2 regions of the Diaphorobacter sp. ED-3 genome follow, and region 1 is predicted to be linked to the other one. Evidence: riboswitches for the same ligand, from Rfam matches in the RefSeq annotation. Region 1 holds a riboswitch; the other holds the start of a gene.

Region 1 (4,408 bases):
CTGGACTGCCGCCACACACCTTCTTCTGAGCCGGCGCTGCACTGGGCGTGCGAGCCCGCCAGCCCGTTGGGAACGACCGATGCTGCACTGGCGGCGTGGTGCGCCCCGGCCCCTGTCGGCGTGTTGCGCATACTGGACTGCGCCTATGCACCCCTGCGCCTGGAAGGAGCCGCCACCGTAGCGCCTGATGCCGCCTGGCAGATGTGGACGCCCAACAAGGCGCTGGGCCTGACCGGCGTGCGCGCGGCCTATGCCATTGCGCCGAGTGCCGCGGTCGCCGATGGCAGTGTCGCCGCTGTGCGGGCGCTGGCGGCCTCCTGGCCGGTCGGTGCCGACGGTGTTGCCCTGTTGGCGGCCTGGGTCCGGCCGGATACGCAGGCATGGCTCGCGCAATCGCTGGCGACCCTGCGCGAATGGAAGGCCGCGCAACTGGCGCTGTGCGCGGCCCAGGGCTGGGCCGTTGCGCCGGGCAGTCTCGCCAACTTCTTCACGGCATGTCCGCCGGTGCAAGATGTGGGGACCTTCCTGCAATGGCTGCGCTCGCGTGGCGTCAAGCTGCGCGACTGCACCTCGTTTGGCCTGCCCGGGCATGTGCGCCTGGGCGTGCTGCCACCGCAGTCGCAGCGGGCGTTGGAGGTATCGTGGCGCCTCTACAAGGAATCGCAATGAACAAGACCCGACCCGGGCCGGCGCGCTGCGTCATGGTGCTGGGCACCACCAGCGGCGCGGGCAAGAGCTGGCTGGCCACCGCGCTGTGCCGCTACTACAGCAACCAGGGCCTGAAGGTGGCGCCTTTCAAGGCGCAGAACATGAGCAACAACGCGCGCGTGGTGGCTGCACCGGGCGAGCAGTTCGGCGAGATTGGCAGTGCCCAGTATTTCCAAGCGCTGGCAGCGCGGGCCGTGCCCGACGTGCGCATGAACCCGCTGCTGCTCAAGCCCGAAGCGGACACGAAGAGCCAGGTGGTGCTGCTGGGTCAGGTGAGCGATGAGCTTTCGCAACTGCCATGGCGCGGCCGCAGCCAGCGTGTGTGGCCGCAGATCGCGGCGGCGCTGGACGCACTGCGGGCCGAGAACGACGTGGTGGTCATCGAAGGCGCGGGCTCGCCTGCAGAGATCAATCTGCACGCCAGCGACGTGGTCAACATGCGCGTGGCGCGCCATGCTGAGGCGCGCTGCCTGCTGGTGACGGATATCGACCGCGGCGGCGCCTTTGCCCACCTGTTTGGCACATGGGCGTTGCTGCCCGAGGAAGAACGCGCGCTCATCGCAGGCTTCGTGCTCAACAAGTTCCGGGGCGACGAGGCACTGCTGGCGCCCGCGCCGCAAATGCTGCAGGACAAGACCGGCGTGCCCGTCGTCGCCACCATTCCGATGCAGTGGAACCACGGCCTGCCCGAGGAGGACGGCGTGTTCGACATGCGCTCCACCGCCGCGGGTGCCGTGCATACGCGCATCGCCGTGGTGGCGTATCCGCGCATCAGCAATCTGGACGAATTCCAGCCGCTCAAAAATGTGCCGGGTGTGCGTCTGTCCTGGGCGCGCAGCCCCGCGGATGTGGAGGGCGCCGACTGGATCGTCCTGCCCGGCAGCAAGGCCACGGCGGCTGACCTGGCCTGGCTGCGCGCACAGGGGTTGGACGCGGCGATTGCCGCGCATGCGGCACGCGGTGGCCGTGTGCTCGGAGTCTGCGGTGGACTGCAGATGCTCGGCGAGGCGTTGATCGACACCGTGGGGGTGGACGGCAATGGCCCCGGCCTGGGCCTGCTGCCGTTGGTGACGAGCTTCGAGGCCACCAAAACCGTGCGGCCCACGCGCCAGTGCTTCGGCGCCGTACAAGGCGCCTGGCGGCATCTCGCCGGCGTGGCTGTGCAAGGCTATGAAATCCACCACGGCCAGACTGCTCAGCACCCGGCCATGGCAGCCAGCGGCGATGTGGCGCGCGAACTCATTCCCGGGTTGGCGTGGCAGAACCCCGGGGGCAATGTGCTGGGCCTGTACCTTCACGGCCTGTTCGAGGACGCAACCGTGCTGCGGGCGCTGTTCGGTGCCGACGCTCCGACAATGGATGCGGTGTTTGAGGGGCTGGCCGCCGGCATCGCACGGCACTTCGAGCCCGGGGCGTTGGATGCCCTCGCTGTGCAGTAAAGGACGATAACTGCGGTTGAACTGCGGTTGTTATCATCCCCGTCCTCAGGTGCCCGCTGCCGCAAGGCAAAGGGAGAATCGGGAAGGCGGTTGGAGTCCGCCGCGTGCCCAACGCTGTAAGGAAGATGACCCCCGCTCAATGCCACTGGCTGCCAAGGCCGGGAAGGCGCGGCGGGTCAGATGAATCCAAGCCAGAAGACCGGCCTGAACGTTCATCGCGCTGCAAGGCCAGGCAGCGTGCGACCTATTCACGCACAGGGGACTGCCATGAATACCGCGCAGGCGCAAGCCACGCAAAGCGTTCACGCCTTTACGCAAGAGGCCCGCGACGCCATTTACCACACCATCTTTTCACGCCGTGATGTGCGGGGGCAGTTTCTGCCCACCCCGGTACCGGACGAGGTGCTCAGCCGCATCCTGACCGCGGCGCACTATGCGCCTTCCGTAGGCTTCATGCAGCCATGGAACTTCCTGGTGGTGCGATCGCAGGACACCAAGCGCCGGGTGCATGATGCCTTCGCCAAGGCCCATGCCGAAGCGGCCGGTATGTTCGAGGGCGACAAGCGCGCGGTGTACCAGCGTCTCAAGCTCGAGGGCATTCTGGAGTCGCCCATCGGCCTCTGCATCACGTGCGACCGCGAGCGCACCGGTCCGGTGGTGGTAGGGCGTACCCACATGAAAACCATGGACCTGTACAGCAGCGTCTGTGCCGTGCAAAACCTGTGGCTCGCCGCGCGCGCCGAAGGGCTTGGGGTGGGATGGGTGAGCATCTTTCACCAGGCCGACCTGCAGCAGGCGCTGGGTATTCCCAAGGGTATCACCCCCATCGCCTACCTGTGTGTCGGCTATGTCAGCCACTTCCATGCCAAGCCCGAACTGGAAACCGCTGGCTGGCTTCCGCGCCTGCCCGTGGAAGACCTGGTGTACTTCGAGCAATGGGGGCAGCGCGACGACCAGCAGCCGCTCATCGCGCATCTGCGGTGCGACCAGGCTGCGGCGCAGTGCAGTCGCCAGACCGCACCGGCATAAGCCAGCCACAACGCATGGGGCCCGCCCCGCAATACGGCCACTTCTGGATGTGCGCCCCGTGAGTCGGGGTTGCGCTGGACCTTTTTTGACAATCGAAACACGCCATGATCACCGACCTGCCTTTCGTTGCTGACCTCACCGATCTGCCGCTGACGCAGGCCCTGCAGCACAAGCTGGACAACAAGACCAAGCCACTGGGTGCGTTGGGGCGCCTGGAGCAACTCGCCCTCCGTCTGGGCCAGATCCAAGGTACCGAATCACCCATGCTGCAGGCGCCGCAGATGCTGGTGTGCGCGGGCGACCATGGCCTGGCGGCCAAGGGCGTATCGGCCTACCCGAGCGACGTGACCTGGCAGATGGTCGAGAACTTTCTGGCAGGCGGCGCAGCCGTGAGCGTGCTGGCGCGCCAGCACGGCCTTCAGCTCACCGTGGCCGACTGTGGCGTGGCGCGCGAAGTACCCGCACGCGACGCCGTCCCCGGTGCGCCCCGTCTGGTGCACTGCCGTGTGGCGGCGGGCACGCAGGACGCGAGCGTCGGCCCTGCGATGACCGAGGCGCAGTGCGCCCAGGCGCTGCGCAACGGCATGGATATCGTGCGCGCCATGCCCGGCAACGCGCTGCTGCTGGGCGAGATGGGCATCGGCAACACGTCCGTGGCGTCGCTGTTGTTGGCGCGTCTGGCAGGCGTGCCGCTGGCCGAGTGCACGGGTGCCGGTACGGGACTGGATGCGGCAGGCATCGCGCGCAAGCAGGCCGTGCTGGAGCAGGCGCTGGCGGCCAACGCCGGTGCTACGCAGCCCTTGGAGGCCCTGGCCGCCCTGGGTGGTTTTGAAGTCGCCACGCTCACCGGCGCCGTGCTGCAGGCCGCCGCCGAGCGTCGTGTGATCGTGGTCGACGGCTTTATCACCTGCGCGGCTGTGCTGGTGGCCGTCCGCCTGGCGCCTGCCGTGCTGCAGCGCTGTGTGTTTGCCCATCGCTCCGGCGAACGGGGCCATGGCCACATGCTGCAGGCTTTGCAGGCGCAGCCGCTGCTGGACCTGGGGCTGCGCTTGGGAGAAGGCTCAGGTGCCGCTCTGGCTTGGCCGTTGCTGGAGTCGGCATGCCGCGTGCTGCGCGAGATGGCAAGTTTTCAAGCGGCCGGGGTGGACGGAGCGATGCGCTAAGTGTCTTGCCGGCACTTGCCATCTTCAGGACGGGCGCATGAGGAATTCGAAGGGGCTGTGCAACCAGAC
Region 2 (4,408 bases), 1.8 Mb from region 1:
AATCAGTGATGAGGGCGTTGAAGTCACGCCCATGGGATGGTATTTCGTGCGCGGCGTGGCCATGGTGTTCGACAAGTATCTGCAGGCTGACCGTAACCGCGCTCGCTTTTCCCGGATTATTTGATCCATGCTGTGGGCGCTGGCCACGACGGCCTTCCTGATGGGGCTGATGGGAGGGGCTCACTGTTTGGCGATGTGTTCTGTTCCCTGCGCGGCGCTTACGGGGCTGGGTGGCACGCCGGACGCCACCCACACCATTCAATGGGCGTCCCGCCGCGGAATCCTCCAACGGGTAGCGCAGTTTCACGTGGGGCGCCTGATTGGCTACGGCGCCGCAGGGGCGGTGGTTGCGCTGGCTATGGAGCAACTCGCATGGCTGGGGCAAAGCACCTCGGCATTGCGCCCCCTTTGGACGCTGATGCACGTGCTCATCCTCGCGTGGGGCGGGATGATGATGGTGCAAGCGCAGCAGCCCTTGTGGGTTGAGCGGGCGGGGCGTGCTGCCTGGGCGAAGGTCAAGCCCTTGGTCTCTCGGCCTGGCGGGCTCCTGACCGCGGGTGTGGCCTGGGCGCTCCTGCCATGCGGCCTGCTGTATACCGCACTGTTGACTGCCGCTCTCAGCGGAAGCGTGCTCCGCGGAGCCTTGTGCATGGTCCTGTTTGGCGTGGGAAGCGGTGTATGGCTGGTGCTGGGGCCGTGGACATTTGGCCGCATTCGCGCTTGGATCGGCGTGAAGGGTGGGGCGTGGGGGTCTCGGCTGGCAGGTGGTGTGCTTTTTTCCCTGGGTGCATGGGCGCTATGGATGGAGGTTGTCCATGGGCAGCCGGCGCCGTGGTGCGTGCCCTGAAAGCAGCGTTTTGTGGAACCACAGCGGCTCTGCGAAGCATGCCGTGGCAAGCGAATGGTGCAAACTGAGACGCTCAGGCGTGACGTATCGCTGTCAGATCTCTACCAGCGGAAGTGACGAGTCTGTTCTCATCGACGTGGAGAAATCCAGCTACCCATCGCTGCCTTACTGGATGCGCCACCGTACGTCTGGGGCGCGCGCTGCGTATCAGTGAGGTTGCCGAAGGAATGGGAACGCCCGAACCACGCCAGGATATTTGGCATCGGTGCGACGACTACCAAGGTCTGCTCTGTGCCTTGCAGATGGGTGGGTTGCGCGCGCTGGCCGCGGAGCGCCGGATTTTCTGAGCAGGTATTGAGGTCACTGGCACTCACCCGGAGCGAGGGCGCAAGCGATTACCGGAGAAAAGGTGTCTGCGAATGCCACCGGACCGGCATCCTGAACCGGGGGTTCAGGTGGGCGAGGGCAGCCAGGCGTTGGGTTCATCTGACGCGAGATGATCACGCTCACCGGGCGATGTACCAAGCCCGTGCTCAATGAGCATTGGTTCAAGGAAATATAAAGCCCGGCAGCACCGCAGACATGTTCATTGTAGTGGGCTGCCCGTGTGCAGCCAGGGGCCAGGCTTTTACCGTAATGGTTATAGGAGGCGCCCATCCTCGCCCAGCGCCTCGTCCAGGCGCAGGAGCAACTGCTGCACGCGCTCATCGCTGTCGTGCACATGCGGCGCGACCGGGGTGGGGGCGATGCGCGCAGGGGCTGAGGCGGCTGCCAAATCGGCGGCTTCGCGGTCGGCGATCTCGAAAGCCAGGTTGAGGGCCGCCAGCACGGCGATGCGCTCGCGCGCGCGTACCTTGCCCGCGTCACGGATGCGCGTCATGGCGGTATCCACGCGCTCGACCGCCTCCAGCAGGCGCGACTCCTGGCCGTCCGGGCAGGCCAGGAGATAGCTTTGCTGGAGGATCTGTACCTCGATCTGCTTCATGGCGCGTCTTTCGTCTCGGCAGTGCCGGGGAGTTCGGGCTCGGCAGGCAGGCGGTCCAGCAATGCGTTTACGCGGGCACGGGCCGCCTGCAGGCGGGATTGGAGGGAATCGCGCTCCTGGGTGAGCGCCGCGACCTGTTGCGCCAACAGGGCATTGGTGCGCTGCAACTCGGCATGGCGCAGCAGCAGCCGCTCAACGCGCTCGGCGATCTGGTCGATGGAAGAGGGGGAGGCCATACGCTGCCGATTGTAGGGATCGGCGTGCGAACCATCGTAAAATTGCGCAGTTGGTGCTAGCGGCGTGGTTCACATGCCGCAGTTCAACGGGAAGCAGGGAGGGGCCCTCCGCCATGGAGTGCGTCCTGTGCCTGCGCTGCCCCCGCAACGGTCAGCGGATGAGCCGTACCTCGGCTCCCTCTTCATTGACAAGCCACTGAGCGCCTTGAACAAGCGTTTGGGAAGGCGATGCAGAGCGTTCCGCCAGCCCGGATACCGGCCAACGAGGTGGCTCCGCGTTTCCTTTTGTGAAACCTGGGCCGTTATGCCCAGGTGCCGACGGGGAGGTCGGCCGTGGCGATCTCTCTGTTTGCCCCACATGACAAACACCCGTCCGTTCAATGTGCGCTTGAGTGCGCTTTCCGTGCACGCGCGCGTCGCCGTGCTGCCGCTGGCGCTGGCCGCCGCTTTCCCCGCCGTGTCCCAGACCCTGCTGGCCCAGGCAGCCACAGAACCCCAACTGCGTGAAACCGTCATCACGGCAACCCGCGTGGCCCGGCCGCTGGCCGACATCGTGTCCGATGTGTCCGTCATCGACCGTGAAACCATCGAGGCCAGCGGCGCGGTAGGCGTCATTGACGTGATCTCGCGCCTGCCAGGCGTGCAGATCACGCGCAATGGCGGCCAGGGCAGCAGTGGCAGCGTCTACCTGCGCGGAGCGGAGTCGCGCTTTACCGCCGTGTACCTGGACGGCGTGCGCCTGGACTCGCAATCCACCGGCGGCGTGGTGTGGGAGCAAATCCCGTTGTCGCAGATCGACCGCATCGAGGTCGTGCGCGGGCCAGCGGCTGCTGTGTACGGCTCGGATGCCATGGGAGGCGTGATCCAGCTCTTCACCAAAAAGGGCGAGGGTGCGCCGGCGCCCTACGTGGGCGTGGGCCTGGGCAACCAGGGCACGCGGACGGTGCAGGCCGGCGTGAGTGGCGGCACCGAGCAGGTGGACTATGCGTTGGGGCTGTCGCATGAGCGCGCCGATGGCTTCAGTGCCCGCGTAGGCTCCGCCTACAACCCGGACAAAGACGGCTACCGCCGCACCTCTGCCAATGCCCGACTGGGCGTGCAGTTCGACACGACCCATCGCCTGGAGGGCACGCTGCTCGCCAGCAACCTCAACTCGCAGTACGACGGCAGCAAAACGGCCGACGACCGCAATCACCACCAATTGCGCACGGCCAGCCTGGCATGGCTGGCCAAGTGGAGCGACGTGTACAGCACGCGCTTGCAGGTCACGCAGGGGCAGAGTGAATACAGCACCCGGCCCAACTTCTACATGACCGAGACCACGCTGCACAATTACCTGCTGCAAAACGAGTGGCGCCTGGGCGCGCATCTGTTCACAGCCGCGCTGGAGCGCCGCGAGGACGAACTGCACAACCCCGCCACCGAGTTCGTGGGCGACCTCCAGCGTGACCGCTCACAGAACGCGCTCGCGCTGGGCTATGGCCTGAACCAGGGCGCCCATACGCTGCAGGCCAACCTGCGCTATGACGACGACAGCGAGTTCGGCGGCAAAAGCACGGGCAGCCTGTCCTATGGCTACGCCATTACGCCGCAGTGGCGCGTCACCGCAGCGGCCGGCACGTCCTTCCGCGCACCCACGCTCTACCACCGCTTCAGCGAATACGGCGCGCCCGACCTGCAGCCCGAGAAGGGGCGCAACGTGGAACTGGGCGCGCGGTGGACGCAAGGAGAGAGCAGCGTGGGTGTCGTGGCGTACCGCAACCGCGTCAGCAACCTCATCAATTTCGGCGCCGCGGGCCGCTGTGATTCCAGCTTCGGCTGCTACGAGAACGTGGGGCGCGCCGAGTACAAGGGCGTGACGCTGTCGGCCGCGCACCGCATCGCGGGCGTGTCGCTGCATGGCTCCATCGACTGGCAGAACCCGCGTGACCTGGACAGCGGCAAACTGCTGGCGCGCCGTGCCAAGCGCTACGCCACGCTGGGTGCCGACACCCTGGTGGCAGGCTGGACGCTGGGGGCGGAGCTCTACGCATCTGCGCGCCGGTACGACAACGCGGCCAACACCAACGTACTGGGCGGCTACACCACGCTCAACCTCTACACCAGCAAGCGCGTGGCGCGCGACGTGACGCTGCTGGCCCGCGTCGACAACCTGGCCGACAAGGACTACCAGTTGGCGCGCACCTACGCCACCGGCGGCCGCACGTTCTACGTGGGCCTGAAGTGGGCGCCGCAGTAACGCCATCACCGACTGCCACACCATGAGCCGCTGTCCCGCCCTGGTCATCGCCGCGCCCGCCTCTGGGCAGGGCAAGACCACCGTCACCGCCGCTTTGGCGC

What was found. A riboswitch is a leader RNA that binds a small molecule or an ion and turns the genes downstream of it on or off. The one in region 1 is predicted to bind cobalamin.
Region 2: it holds a riboswitch for cobalamin, as region 1 does, so the genes downstream of both, PCQ86_RS06050 (TonB-dependent receptor domain-containing protein) here and bluB (5,6-dimethylbenzimidazole synthase) in region 1, are expected to answer to the same signal.

What each region holds. Positions count from the first base shown of each region.
Region 1 is NZ_CP115182.1:2,996,821-3,001,228, reverse strand. Features, by position in the region: gene PCQ86_RS14575 (aminotransferase class I/II-fold pyridoxal phosphate-dependent enzyme) at 1-669, shown strand, start outside; gene PCQ86_RS14570 (cobyric acid synthase) at 666-2,147, shown strand; cobalamin riboswitch at 2,178-2,369, shown strand; gene bluB (5,6-dimethylbenzimidazole synthase) at 2,415-3,176, shown strand; gene cobT (nicotinate-nucleotide--dimethylbenzimidazole phosphoribosyltransferase) at 3,281-4,339, shown strand.
Region 2 is NZ_CP115182.1:1,239,279-1,243,686, forward strand. Features, by position in the region: gene hemN (oxygen-independent coproporphyrinogen III oxidase) at 1-124, shown strand, start outside; gene PCQ86_RS06035 (sulfite exporter TauE/SafE family protein) at 128-847, shown strand; RNA gene ssrS (6S RNA) at 1,254-1,433, opposite strand; gene PCQ86_RS06040 (cell division protein ZapA) at 1,488-1,832, opposite strand; gene PCQ86_RS06045 (hypothetical protein) at 1,829-2,068, opposite strand; cobalamin riboswitch at 2,103-2,346, shown strand; gene PCQ86_RS06050 (TonB-dependent receptor domain-containing protein) at 2,427-4,307, shown strand; gene PCQ86_RS06055 (cobyrinate a,c-diamide synthase) at 4,330-4,408, shown strand, end outside.